3 regions of the Streptomyces similanensis genome follow, and region 3 is predicted to be linked to each of the others. Evidence: riboswitches for the same ligand, from Rfam matches in the RefSeq annotation. Region 3 holds a riboswitch; each other region holds the start of a gene.
What was found. Region 3 has a riboswitch for cyclic di-AMP ahead of ABEB07_RS03555 (M23 family metallopeptidase). Riboswitches for the same ligand answer to the same signal wherever they lie in the genome.
Positions count from the first base shown of each region.

Region 1: another riboswitch for cyclic di-AMP. It lies ahead of ABEB07_RS26360 (C40 family peptidase); the one in region 3 lies ahead of ABEB07_RS03555 (M23 family metallopeptidase).
Region 2: another riboswitch for cyclic di-AMP. It lies ahead of ABEB07_RS32535 (M23 family metallopeptidase); the one in region 3 lies ahead of ABEB07_RS03555 (M23 family metallopeptidase).

Region 1 covers NZ_BAABKC010000084.1:14,724-19,229, reverse strand. Annotated here, with positions in the region: gene ABEB07_RS26370 (helix-turn-helix domain-containing protein) at 1-761, opposite strand, end outside; gene ABEB07_RS26365 (ATP-binding protein) at 1,040-1,486, shown strand; gene ABEB07_RS26360 (C40 family peptidase) at 1,797-2,270, opposite strand; cyclic di-AMP (ydaO/yuaA leader) riboswitch at 2,274-2,409, opposite strand; gene ABEB07_RS26355 (ANTAR domain-containing protein) at 3,362-3,721, shown strand; gene ABEB07_RS26350 (urease subunit gamma) at 4,281-4,506, shown strand, end outside.
Region 2 covers NZ_BAABKC010000113.1:11,680-16,185, reverse strand. Annotated here, with positions in the region: gene ABEB07_RS32545 (PrsW family intramembrane metalloprotease) at 1-198, shown strand, start outside; gene ABEB07_RS32540 (aldo/keto reductase) at 278-1,222, opposite strand; gene ABEB07_RS32535 (M23 family metallopeptidase) at 1,329-2,420, opposite strand; cyclic di-AMP (ydaO/yuaA leader) riboswitch at 2,432-2,586, opposite strand; tRNA gene ABEB07_RS32530 (tRNA-Met) at 2,933-3,006, opposite strand; gene ABEB07_RS32525 (dihydrofolate reductase family protein) at 3,054-4,211, opposite strand; gene ABEB07_RS32520 (glycosyltransferase family 39 protein) at 4,310-4,506, opposite strand, start outside.
Region 3 covers NZ_BAABKC010000011.1:55,480-59,985, forward strand. Annotated here, with positions in the region: gene ABEB07_RS03550 (M16 family metallopeptidase) at 1-1,055, shown strand, start outside; cyclic di-AMP (ydaO/yuaA leader) riboswitch at 1,277-1,439, shown strand; gene ABEB07_RS03555 (M23 family metallopeptidase) at 1,452-2,210, shown strand; gene ABEB07_RS03560 (GntR family transcriptional regulator) at 2,472-3,131, shown strand; gene ABEB07_RS03565 (HPr family phosphocarrier protein) at 3,384-3,665, opposite strand; gene ABEB07_RS03570 (bifunctional acetate--CoA ligase family protein/GNAT family N-acetyltransferase) at 3,898-4,506, shown strand, end outside.

The DNA of each region.
Region 1 (4,506 bases), on a different contig from region 3:
TCTTCTTTCCGATCGAGGTGGAGGCTACTCGTCAAGTGGTCGAGAACGACCACATCCAGATCAGTAGTGTGAGAAAAAGAGAAGATGACGAAAGGGCCGGTGACGCCGATGTGCGCCCCGGCCGAGAACGGCAGCACCTGCAACCGCACCTGGGGCAGGCGCGCCGCCTCCACCAGCCGCTCCAGCTGACGCGCCATGACCTCCGGCCCGCCCACCTCCCGGTGCAGTACGGCCTCGTCCAGCACCGCGTTCAGCTCCAGCGGCGGGTCGGCCCGCAGGACGTGCTGCCGGGCCAGCCGCACCTCCACCAGCGCGTCCAGACGCTCCTCGTCGAGTCCGTCCACGGCGGCCCGGGTCACCGCGCGGGCGTACTCGGCCGTCTGGAGCAGCCCGGGCACGACCGTGGTCTCCAGGGTGCGCATCGCGGTCGCCTGCGACTCCAGGCTGATGAAGTCCCGGTAGGTGGGCGGCAGTACGCCGCGGTAGGCGTGCCACCAGCGGTGCCGGCCGTCGCCGTCCTCGGAGCCCGCCAGCGCCAGCAGCAGCCGGCGCAGCTGCGCGTCGTGGACCGCGTAGGCGTCCAGCAGCAGCCGTACATCGGCCGGTTTCACCCCACTGGTGCCGGTCTCGATCCGGCTCACCTTCGACTGGTGCCAGCCCACCAGCCGGGCCGCCTGCCCGCTGGTGAGACCCGCGCCGGCGCGCAGCGTGCGCAGTTCGGCGCCCAGCTTGCGGCGGCGCACCACGGGACCGTGCTGCATGGCTCTCCTTACTCCCCAGGGCGCCCCGCGACGGACCGCGGCCACCCGCGCCGCCCCGGGCGGGACCGGTTCCCGGTCGGCTCGGCGCGCGCCGTCGCACACGGTCGGCCGTCGCAGAGTTCACCGCTTCGAGCGACAGATATATGCATATCTCGGTGGATCGCCACCGGGACCCGTGCGGTGATGGCAGTCTGACGGCGAAGCACCAGTCCGGGACCGTACTCGAACCATCCGCTCCGTGTCGGACCACGGCCCCGTGGGAAAGGGACGACATCGCCATGGCAGATCTCCTGGAAGCATCCGTCACTCTGCCGAGCGATCCCGCCTCGGTGGCCGCCGCCCGCGCCTACGCGGTGGGCACCCTCGTGGAGTGGGGCCTGCCGGCCCGGGCCGAGACCGCGGACACCGTGCGGCTCATCGTCTCCGAACTCGCCACCAACGCCGTCCAGCACACCCTGGGGCAGTCGCCCACCTTCACGGTCGACCTCGCCCTCGAACGGGACGAGCTGCTGCGCATCGGGGTCACCGACAGCCATCCCCGGTTCCCGAAACGGCTGCCGGCCGCCGTCCAGCAGGACAACGGCCGGGGCATGGTGATCATCCGGTGGCTCGCCGCGGAGTGCGGCGGCAGGCTGAGCGTGCGCCGCACCCGCGAGGGCGGCAAGACGGTCTGCATCGAACTCCCGTGGACGCCCGGCGCGCAGGAAGCGCCGCCGGCGCGCTGAGCGCGACGGCGGCCGCGCGACGGTCCACGCCCTGCGCCCGCTCCGGGCCACGCCGCCCGGCCCGCGTTCCCCGGCGCACGGACGACGGCTCGCGGACGGCGGACGCACGAGGGCCGGTCCGGCTCGGCGGGCACCGGTGGGTGCCGTGCGGCGGCGGCCGACGGCCCGGGACCGTGACGGCACGGGCGGCCGCGGCAGCGGATTCCCGCGACGGCGACGGCGACCGCGACGACGACCGCGGCGGCTCGTGGCCGCGGCGGCGGGTCGGCGCGCGGGCGCCGACGGATGGCCGGCGCCGCCCTCGGGCGGGTCAGTTGACCCGCCCGTACCACACGCTCTTCGTCCAGATCTTCTGCAGCCGCACCACGTCACCGGTCTTCGGCGCATGCCAGATCTTGCCCCCGCCGGCGTAGATGCCGACGTGGTAGACGTACGAGCCCGAGTGGAAGAACACCAGGTCACCGGCGCGGCGGCTGCCCGCCGAGATGTGGCGGGACTTGTTGTACTGCTGCTCGGCCGTGCGGGGCAGCTTCTTGCCCGCCCGCTTGAACGAGTACAGCGTGAGTCCCGAGCAGTCGAACCGGCGCGGTCCCGTGGCGCCCCACTGGTAGGGGGAGCCCTTCTTGGACGCCGCGATCTGGAGCGCCTTCGCCGCGAACGTCGCGGCCGAGGCGTCGGAGGCGCCGCCGGGCACCACGATCGAACCGCCGACGGCGGCGATGGTCAGGGCCGAGGCCGTGCCGGCCCGGGCCATGAACGACGGGACACGATTGAGCGCAGTCATGCGCAACCCTTCGTCAGCCGCCTGTGAAGGATGACCTGTCGGATTCGGGCTGGCGAAGTTGCCCGGCCGCGTTGTCGCGGCTTCACCCCAAGGGCTGCTCGACCCGGCCATGGTGTGACCGTTCCGGCGACCCGTCGTGCTTGGGTCCTCCACTCCTGCCGATCCACTTCCGTCGACCGGTCGTCCGTGCGGCGGCAGGACTCGGCGTCCGCCCGGACCGCCCCGCCGCTGTGGCGGGGGCTTGTCGTCAGACAGGGATCTTCACCTACGGATGTCCGAAAATCCCAACGGAACTATGGATTTGTGTTGTTACTCACCACTCACCCGTTCGGGTGGACATCCGCTCGTTCGAACGACTGTGTCCTCCCGTCACGACGCCCGGACCAGCGGCGGAACGCCCCATTCCGCCATCCGTGCAGGCGCGTTGCGCAACCGCGAGGTCCCCGAAAAAGGGTGTGTATCTACGCCGAAAGGCGGTACCTCATTTGGTCCGTTTCGGCTCCCGCCCGGGAGCGTCGGCCCCGTCGCCCGCGTGTGGTCGAGCCGGGGATGCCTGTGCGTCCGTCAACTGCCGTGCCGCGCGGGCGGGGTGACCCGGCTGGTCGGGCACTCGCCGTCGAGCGCGCGCGGCGCCCGCGCCGGGGTCGCCGTGCGCGGCGCGGTCTCGCCCCGCCGGCGCATCGGCGCGAGCGCGTCGGGCGAGCGGACCCACCGCGGCCAGGTAACGGCCGATCAGCTCCGCCTCGGCGCGCGGTCTGCGTCGGCGGCCTCGGCTCCGGGGGCGGCCCGGCGGGCGGCACGGACGGTTCGGGCGGATCCACCGGCGGCTCGTCCCGGGCCCGGCGGCCGCGGGTTCCCGCGCATGTGCCCGGCGGCCCCCGGGCGGACCCGGCGGACGGTCGGCCGGTCCACGGCGCGGCCCGCCACGAGAGGGTCGTCGGCCCCCGGGCGGAGACGCCGGCGCCGAGGACGTACCGGCCCTGTGCCCCCGGCGGGACCCTTCGGCCGGCCGGTCTCCGGTCGTGCGCGTCGTTCTCCTGGAGCAAGCTGGAGGTGGAACTCCGGCCGCTCGACGACCCAGGGGATCTGCAATGGTGTTCTTCGCGATGTCCAGGCGGCACCCCCTCCAGCTGCTGTCCACCACCGACCTGGTGCTGGAGCACGAACGGCTGCACGAGGAGATCGACCAGCTGCAACGCGCCCTGACCTCGCACGCCGTCATCGACCAGGCCATCGGCGCCGTGGTGGCCTTCGGCCGGATCCCGCCCGACGACGCCTGGCGGGTCCTGCGGGAGGTCTCCCAGCGCACCAACACGAAGGTGCGCACGGTCGCCGAGCACGTCCTGAAGTTCGCGCAGGGCGGCGCCCTGTCCGACACCGAGCTGGAGGAGCTGAGGCGGGCGCTCGACCGCCACTCCGCGCACTTCTCCGCAGGCCGCGCAGGGTCCTGATCCGCCCGAGCGAGCCGCCCGCGCCCTCGCGCGCCGCCGGTACGCGCCCCAGCCCGCCGCCGGCCGGCCCTGCGCCCGCCGTCGGTACGCCGCCTCACACCTGCTGCCGCACGCCCCGCTTCTGCCGCCGTACGCCCCCGCGCCCGCCGCCTCGCACGCCCCGCGCCCGCCGCCGTACGCCCCCGCCGCCCAAGCGGCCCGCGCCCGTCGTCGTAGGCCCCCGAGAACCGCCGTACGCGGCCCCGCCCCGGCGGTCCGTGCGTGCGGCGGCGGTGACCGTGCCACGGACGTGCCGTGCCACGGACGTGCCGTGCCACGGACGGCGCAGCGGGGCGCCCCCGGTATGCCGCAGCCCAGCTGCCGGTCATGGGACGACCAAGGTCTGGTTAACGTCGTTGAAACTCCGACGAACTAGCCTGCCGATCCATGCCACCTGCGGTTTTTCCGTCTGGATTGTTCGAGGATCGAGCGATTCCTCCCTGTGTTAGACCTGTGCCGTCGTGGTGGCTGCGGCAGCCGGGCCCCGTGCGGTCCGGAGCGATGACTGTGAGGTGGGCCCATGCAACTGACCCCGCACGAACAAGAGAGACTGCTCATCCATGTGGCGGCCGACGTGGCCGAGCGGCGCCGGGCCCGGGGGCTGAAGCTGAACCACCCCGAGGCGATCGCCCTCATCACCTCGCACATCCTGGAGGGCGCCCGCGACGGCCGTACCGTCGCCGAGCTGATGTCCTCCGGACGCAAGGTGCTGACCAGGGACGACGTCATGGAGGGCATCCCCGAGC
Region 2 (4,506 bases), on a different contig from region 3:
TACGGCCAGTCCCAGCGCTACGGCGCCCCGCACCCCCACCCGCGCCCCCAGGGCCCCGGCCCCGGTGCGCACGGGTACGGGTATCCGCAGAGCGGTCCGGTCGCGCCCGGGGCGGCGCAGGGGTACGGGTCGTACGGCGCCGCCGGCGCGGCTCCGGCGCCGTACCCCGCGTACAACCCCTACCGGACGCAACCCTGATCTGAGCCGGTCGTCCGGATCGGATCGGATCACCCGGATCGGATCGCCCGGGTCGGATCGCCCGGGTCGGATCGTCCGGTCAGGCGGATGCCTGGGTCAGCTTGCCGATCTCGTCGTCCGTCAGCCGCAGTCCGGCGACGGCGAGCAGGGCCGGGAGCTGCTCCACGGTCCGCGCCGAGGCGATCGGGGCGGCCACCGTCGGCTGGGCCGCGAGCCAGGCCAGGGCCACCGTGGCGACCTCGGCGTCATGGGCCCGGGCGACCTCGTCGAGGGCGGTAAGGACCTTCTGGCCGCGCTCGGTCGCCAGGTGCTTGGCGGCGCCCTCGGCCCGTGCGCTGTCCACCGTCGCGCCCGGCCGGTACTTGCCGGTCAGGAAGCCGGAGGCCAGCGCGAAGTACGGCATCGCGGCCAGGCCGGCCCGCTCGGCGAGGTCCCGCAGCTCTCCCTCGTAGGTGTCGCGCGAGACGAGGTTGTAGTGCGGCTGGAGCGCCACGTAGCGGGCCAGGCCCTCGCGCTCGGAGAACTCCAGGGACGCCTTCAGGCGCTCGGCGGAGATGTTGGAGGCGCCGATCTGGCGCACCTTGCCCGCCCTCACCAGCTCGTCCAGGGCGCCGATGATCTCCTCGACGGGCACCTCGGGCTGGTCGAAGTGGGTGTAGTACAGGTCGATGTGGTCGGTGCCGAGCCGCTTGAGGGAGGCGTCGGCGGCGGCCTTGATGTTGGCGGCGGACAGGCCCTTGAAGTCGGGGTGCTGGCTGACCTTGGTGGCGATGACGACGTCGGAGCGGTTGCCGCGCTCCTTGATCCACTCGCCGATGATCGTCTCGGACTCGCCGCCGTGGTTGCCCTCGATCCACGCGGAGTAGGAGTCGGCGGTGTCCACGAAGTTGCCGCCGGCCGCCGCGTAGGCGTCGAGCACGGCGAAGGACCGGTTCCGGTCGGCGGTCCAGCCGAAGACGTTGCCGCCGAGGGCGAGCGGGAAGACCTCGAGGTCGGACTGGCCGAGCTTGCGAAGAGAAGTCATGTACGACATCAACGGCCATGGCAGAGCGGCCCATTCCGTGCCCCGCCGGATCCGGGCGCAAAGATCGCGCAAACAGCGCCCGGCGGAGCGTCCGTGCGGGGCCGTCTCAGGGGTTGAGGCCCTTGCCGTTCAGCCACGCCATCGGGTCGATGCCGGTGGCCTGCCCGCCCGGGTGCACCTCCAGGTGCAGGTGCGGCCCGGTGACGTTGCCGGTGGCGCCGACCCGGCCGATGACCTCGCCGGTGCCGACCTTCTGGCCGGCCGAGACGCTGATCGAGGACTGGTGGCAGAACCACAGCTCGGTGCCGTCGTCGAGGGTGAGGATCGTGCGGTAGCCGTAGGCGCCGGCCCAGCCGGCCTCGGTGACGGTGCCGCTGTGGATGGCCTTGATCAGCGTGCCGGTGGGCGCGGCGAAGTCGAGGCCGGTGTGGTGGCCGGAGGACCACATGGAGCCGGCCTGGCCGAAGGTGGAGGTGATCGTGTAGGACGAGGTCGGCAGCGTGTACTGCTTGGCCAGCTCGGCCAGGCGCGCCTCCTCGGCCTTCTTCCTGGCCTCCTCCTCCGCCCGCTTCTTCGCGGCGGCGGCCTTGGCCTCGGCCTCCTGCTTGGCCTGGGCCGCGTCGGCCTGGGCCTTCTTCACCGCGGCGGCCTCGGTGGCGGCCCGCGCCTTCGCCTCGACCTGGGCCTGCTGCTGCTCGGCCTGGGCCATGATCCGGTTGCGCAGCGCCTCGCCCGCGTCGGCGGTGCCGCGCGCGGCCTGGACCTGCTGGGCCTGCTCAGCCTGCGGGACCTGGGGGGTGGCCTCGACCACGTCGCTGAGCGCGGTCGCCGAGCCCACGGGTGCGGCGGTGTCCTCGGCGGAGTCGTCGAAGAGCGCGCCGACCGCCGGCAGGTGGTCCACGGAGGGCAGGTCGGGCAGCGAGAGGGAGACCGGCGGCTTGCCGGTGTTGGCGCTGGCCATGCCGCCCGCGCCGACGGCGGCGATGACGCCGACGCCGAGGACGGTGGAGCTGCGCGCGAGCCCGCCGCCGCGCTGCTTGGCGACGCGGTGCCGGCCGCGTACGGGGCGGAGGGAGTCCTCGGTGGGGTTCCACTCCTCCCAGGGGCCCTCGTCGGGGCGCCGCTCGCCGTAACCGAAGGACTCGGTGCGCCGGCTCGGCAGGAACGGGGCTTCAGAGGCAGGCCGGTTGGACGCCACGCGGGCGTGCTCCTTTCCTTCCGCGTCGCCTACCGGGTTAGCTGACGGGTTCGGAGCGGGAAGGTCTCCTACGCGCGTCGACCGGCCATGACGGCACGGGTGACGTGCGATTCACCCCAAGGTGGTGGTTCCCCGGTTCCCTCGCGGGATTCGGCGCGTGCGCGCACGGAGCCGCCTCTGGTGACGGCTGGGACGACCGCGCTGCGTTATCGAACGTTAATAGACGTGGGGGTTTGATTCCAAGCCGTGCGGCTTGATCATTAAACCTTTTTGGCCAGGACATACCGCTCACGGGGGACTGAAGGCGGGTGAGTTGACAAAGAATCAGGCCATCCACGGGCTCTCCTCGGCCATCGGCGGTACGCGGCGCGAGGTGATGGTGTGTCAGTTGTTATGCGGAGGGGGTCGGCCCGCTCACGTGTGGTGACGGGGGGCGAGGGTCGAGGGCCACGGTGTCCGGGAAACACTCAGGGCCGGAATCCTGTGATCGGATTCCGGCCCTGAGTCTTCAGTAGCGGGGACAGGATTTGAACCTGCGACCTCTGGGTTATGAGCCCAGCGAGCTACCGAGCTGCTCCACCCCGCGTCGGTGAAACCAGTGTATCCCATGTTCGGGGCTGGTTGCACACGAGTTCACCTGAGCCCCGGATCCAGGTGCCGGTTGGGCTCCCGGGCCGCCGCCTCGTACTCCGGCAGGACGACGACCTCCGCGCCCGCGCCCGCCAGGAGCCCGGCCCCGTCGGCCGCCTCGACGAACGTGTCCGGCTCCCGCCAGGCCGTGACCACCCGCCGCACCCCGGCGTCCAGAATCAGCCGGGCGCACGGCCGCGGCCGGGAGGCGCGTCGGGCGCACGGCTCCAGGCTGCTGTACACCGTGGCCCCGCCGAGCCGCGGATCGGCCGGGTCGATCTTGGCGAGTGCCGCCTCCTCCGCGTGCACGACGGGATCGCCGGCCTCCCGCGAGTGGCCCCGCGCCAACTCGGTGCCGTCGGCGGCGACCACCACCGCGCCCACGCTGAACGCGGTCGCCGAGGGCGGGCACCGCAGCGCCAGCTCGCAGGCGGTCCGCAGCCAGTGCCGGTCGGCGGGGACGGTCCGCCCGCCGGCGCCGGGTGCGGTGGGCTCGTACCGCAGGAGGACCACGTCCCCGACGGCCCGGGTCTCCACCAGCCGCAGCCGCCCGCCCTGGTACGACCCCGGCCCGAACAGCCGGGGCGCGGCCGGGTCGCCCACGAACAGCGGGGCGAGCACGAGCTGCACCTCGTCGGCGAGCTGCCGCTGGAGCAGCTGGGTGTGGATCGTGCCGCCGCCCTCGACCATGAGCCGCCGCACACCGAGCACGTCGTGCAGGTGTGCGAGCAGCAGCCGCCAGTCGAGCTCCGGGCCCAGGGGCACGACGTCGACGGCGGGGTGTGTGGCCGGGGTGAGGCCGGTGCGCCGCAGGCGCGCGGCTCCCTCGTCGGTGGTGTAGACGGCCTTCGCGCCGCCCGTGTGCCAGAAGCGCGCCCCAGGGTCCAGTTCGCCCGAGGCGCTGACCGTGACCTTCAGCGGGTACTCCGGCAGCCCGGCGGCGACCCGGGCCGCGCGCCGCTCGGGCGAGTTGACCAGCAGCCGCGGGTTGTCGGCGCGCAGCGTGCCGGCCCCGACGAGGATCGCGTCCACGGACGCCCGTACCTCGTCCACCCGCTCGAAGTCGGCGGGGCCGGACAGCAGGAGGCGGTCGGGGCCGGTGTCGTCCAGGTAGCCGTCGAGGGAGACGGCGGCGGACAGCAGGACGTACGGGAGGGGCATCGACGCGTTCTCCTCGGGCGGGAGGCAGGTGGGGCGGGCGGCCGGCCGCGTGGCCGGGACGTGCTCCCAGTCTGGCGGAGGCCGCGCGCCGCCCGCGGCTACGGGATGCCGAGTTCGAAGAGGGCGTAGCCCGCGTACGAGCCGGAGGCCAGCGCCGCGATGCCGAGCAGCGTGTACAGCAGGGCGGGGCCGATCCGGCGCAGGGCGAGGGCGAGCGGGAGGAACAGCGGGAAGGCGGGGAGCAGGTAGCGCGAAACGTTGCCGAAGATCTGCTGGCTGCCCAGGACCAGGACCA
Region 3 (4,506 bases):
TGGAGGTCCCCGCCTCCCGCCTGGCCAAGGGGCTCGGCCTGCTCGCCGACGCCCTCAGGGCGCCCGCGTTCGCCGACTCCGAGGTGGAGCGGCTGGTGGGCAACCGGCTCGACGAGATCCCGCACGAGCTGGCCAACCCCTCCCGCCGCGCCGCCAAGGAACTCTCCAAGGAGCTGTTCCCGGCCACCGCGCGCGTCTCGCGCCCGCGCCAGGGCACCGAGGACACCGTCCGCGCCGTCGACGCGGCGGCCGTCCGCGCCTTCTACGACCGGCACGTGCGGCCCGCCACGGCCACCGCGGTGGTCGTCGGCGACCTCACCGGCATCGACCTCGACGAGCTGCTCGGCGAGACCCTCGGCGCATGGACCGGCTCGCCGGCCAAGCCGCGGCCCGTTCCGCCGGTCACCGCCGACGACACCGGCCGCGTGATCATCGTGGACCGCCCGGGCGCCGTCCAGACGCAGCTGCTCATCGGCCGTATCGGACCCGACCGGCACGACCGGGTGTGGCCCGCGCAGGTGCTCGGCACCTACTGCCTGGGCGGCACCCTCACCTCCCGCCTGGACCGCGTCCTGCGCGAGGAGAAGGGCTACACCTACGGCGTGCGCTCCTTCGGCCAGGTGCTGCGCTCGGCGCCCGACGGCTCGGGCGCCGCGATGCTCGCCATCAGCGGCTCGGTCGACACGCCGAACACCGGACCGGCCCTTGACGACCTGTTCACGGTGCTGCGCAAGCTCGCCGCCGGCGGCCTCACCGACGCCGAGCGGGACGTCGCCGTGCAGAACCTCGTCGGCGTGGCGCCGCTGAAGTACGAGACGGCCGCCGCCGTGGCGAGCACCCTGGCCGACCAGGTGGAGCAGCACCTGCCCGACGACTACCAGGCGACGCTCTATCAGCAGCTCGCCGCCACCGGCACGGTGGAGGCCACCGCGGCCGTCGTCAACGCCTTCCCGGTGGACCGCCTGGTGACCGTCCTCGTCGGTGACGCGGCGCAGATCAAGGAGCCCGTCGAGGCCCTGGGCATCGGTCAGGTCACCGTCGTCCCAGCCGAGTAGCGGCATCCGCCGCCCGCGCGGGCGGCAACGGCGCGCACGCGCGCGTGGGGCCCTGGTGACCGAAGCGTCACCAGGGCCCCGTCATGTCCGAATTGCGGGAGAGGCTGCCCGTCTGACCTGTGGTCTGCGCTACAAAACAGCGGATCCGTTTGGGAATTGAAAGCGGCCCCGTCTAGCGTCGGTCCGGCTGTTCGTCGGCAGTGCGCCGCACCCGCGGCACCGGACAGCCATCGCCGAGTCCCCGTACGGCGCGAGCCAGGGGAGCCGGGGACCCACTCAGTCCCTGGGGTGAATCGGACGCCCGCGCGCCAGCGAGGGGGCCCGTAGGAGACCTTCCTGCTCCGAACCCGTCAGCTAACCCGGTAGGCGAGAGGGAAGGAAAGGACCCACGTCTGCATGGCGTTCACCCGCGCCACCGGGAAGCACCGCCGGCCCAGCCGGATGCACCGCACCACCGCCCGAGCGGCGGGCGTAGCGGCCCTCACCACCACCGGCGTGCTCAGCACCCTGGCCGCCGCCCCGGCGCTCGCCGCCGAGACCCCGGCCCCCGAGGACACCGGCCTCACCCCGGTCATCAGCATCGGTGACACCGTCGCCGCGAAGATCGACGCCCAGGCCGTCGCCCAGCAGCACGCCGCCGAGCAGAAGCTGGCCGAGCAGGCCGCGCGCGTGAAGGCCGCGGCGCTGGCGAAGAAGGAGCGCGAGGCCAAGGAGCGGGCCGCCCGCGAGGCCGAGCGCGAGCGCCTGAACGCCTTCGTGCCGCCGATCTCCGGCTCCTACGTCTCCACCGGCTACAAGACCGGCGGCTCCCTGTGGTCCTCCGGCTCGCACACGGGCATCGACTTCCACGCCATGACCGGCACCACCGTGCACGCGGTCGGCGTCGGCACGGTCGTGGAGACCGGCTGGGGCGGGGCGTACGGCAACCAGATCGTGATCCGGATGGCCGACGGCATGTACACGCAGTACGGCCACCTGTCGTCCATAGGCGTCACGGTCGGCCAGCAGGTCACCGCTGGTCAGCAGATCGGCGTGTCCGGCGCGACCGGCAACGTCACCGGACCGCACCTCCACTTCGAGGCCCGCACCTCCCCGGACTACGGCTCCGACGTCGACCCGGTGGCCTACCTGCGCCACCACGGCGTGAACGTCTGACCGACCCCGCACGGCGACGGCGCGAGCGCGCCGAAGCCCTCCCGAGGACCGTCCACGGTCCGCGGCACCCCGCGAGAACCCCGGCCCCGCGCCGGGGTTTTCGGTGTTTTCGACAGCCACGGGTATTTTGCTGTCCAAAAATTACCCATGGACCTCGGCCGTCCGTCGGAAATCCCGGCGCATTGCAATAGAGTCACGGGAACAAGCGTCCGTCGCCGAAGCGGCACGGTGATTTCAGCGGGATTCGGGCGGAGGTCGGGAATGCGTGTTCCGGCGCACTCGGTGTGCACGGCGATCCGGGACGACATCGTCGCCGGTGTCCATGAGCGCGGCAGCCGGCTCACCGAGGAAGTCCTCGCCCGCCGCTACGGCGTCTCCCGCGTTCCGGTGCGCGAGGCGCTGCGCACCCTGGAGGCCGAGGGCTTCGTGGTGACGCGCCGGCACGCGGGCGCGTGCGTGGCGGAGCCGACCGGGCAGGAGGCCGCCGACCTGCTGGAGATGCACCGGCTGCTGGAGCCGCTGTGCGCCGCCCGGGCCGCCGAGCGGCACACCCAGGCCCACCTCAGGGTGCTGCGCGGCCTGGTCAGACTGGGCCAGGAGCGGGCCGCGAGCGGCCTGGGCGAGGAACTGCGCGCCCTGGGGGGCTGGTTCCACGAGACGCTGGCGCAGGCCTGCGGCAGTCCCGCGCTCACCGCCACGCTGACCCAGCTGCGGCACAAGATCGCCTGGATGTACGTGGTGGAGACCCCGGCCGACCCGGTCGCCGCCTGGGCCGAGCACGGCGCCATCGTGGACGCCGTGGCGCGCCGCGACGGCGAGCGCGCGCGTGCGCTGACCGCCGCGCACACCGAGCGGACGGCCGCCGGCTGCCGCGTGAGGACTTCGCAACATCCCGTCAACATGTCGGGCGCGTGGCATTAACACGGTGCCCGTATACAAAGAGGGATATCCGGCGGTGGAGAATTCGTGCCGCCTTTTTCGGTGTCCCTGAATTCATGTACGGGTGCGGTGTGGACGCTTCCCGAAGGCTGCCCCGAGAAATACGAGTCGGCCCGCCGGAGACGCGCGGGCCGGGGCCGTCGCGCCGAACGGAAAAGCCGAAGCCGCCCCGTCCGGAAAAGGGCGGCGCGGCTTCGGCGTCCGGTCCGGGGGCGAGCCGCCGGACCCGGTGGATCAGACGGTCTCGGGAAGCTCCTCGAGCCCCTCGGCGACCAGCTTGGCCAGGCGGTCGAGCGCGGCGTCCGCGCCCTCGGCGTCGGAGGCCAGGACGACCTCCTCGCCGCCCTGCGCCCCGAGGCCGAGGACGGCCAGCATGGAGGCCGCGTTGACGGGCGCGCCGTCGGCCTTGGCGATCGTCACGGGGACGCCGGAGGCCGTGGCGGCCCGGACGAAGATGGAGGCGGGGCGGGCGTGGAGGCCCTCGGCCCAGCCGACGTTGACGCGGCGCTCAGCCATGTGATGCTGCCCTTCAGGTGTACCAAGTTGTCTAGACCAGTTTCCCACACCTGAGGCACCGCCCCGAGCGGCCCGGCCGCCGCCCCGGGAACCGCGACGGACCGCGGCGCCCCGGCGTCCGCTAAGTCCCCGCGACCCCGGTGTTCTCCGCCGGGTCCGGGCGGGTTCCTCCGGTGTGTTCCCCACAGACTGCCTCGCGCCGCCGTCGGAGGCTAGCCGTACTCTGGGGCCCATGCAGACCGCGTCGGACCGGCACGAGTATCCAGCCCACTGGGAGGCCGACGTGGTGCTGCGCGACGGCGGCACCGCGCGGATCCGGCCCATCACCGCCGAGGACGCCGACCGGCTGGTCAGCTTCTACGAACAGGTGTCGGACGAGTCCAAGTACTACCGCTTCTTCGCGCCTTACCCGCGCCTGTCCGCGAAGGACGTCCACCGCTTCACCCACCACGACTTCGTGGACCGGGTGGGGCTCGCGGCCACGATCGGCGGCGAGTTCATCGCCACCGTCCGCTACGACCGCATCGGAGCCACCGGGCTGCCCGCCGCCTCGGACGCCTCCGACGAGGCCGAGGTCGCCTTCCTGGTCCAGGACGCCCACCAGGGCCGCGGAGTGGCCTCCGCGCTGCTCGAACACATCGCGGCCGTCGCCAGGGAGCGCGGCATCCGCCGCTTCGCCGCCGAGGTGCTGCCCGCCAACACCAAGATGATCAAGGTGTTCACGGACGCCGGGTACACCCAGAAGCGCAGCTTCGAGGACGGCGTCGTCCGCCTGGAGTTCGACCTCGAACCCACCGACCGCTCGCTGGCCGTGCAGCGCGCGCGGGAACAGCGCGCCGAG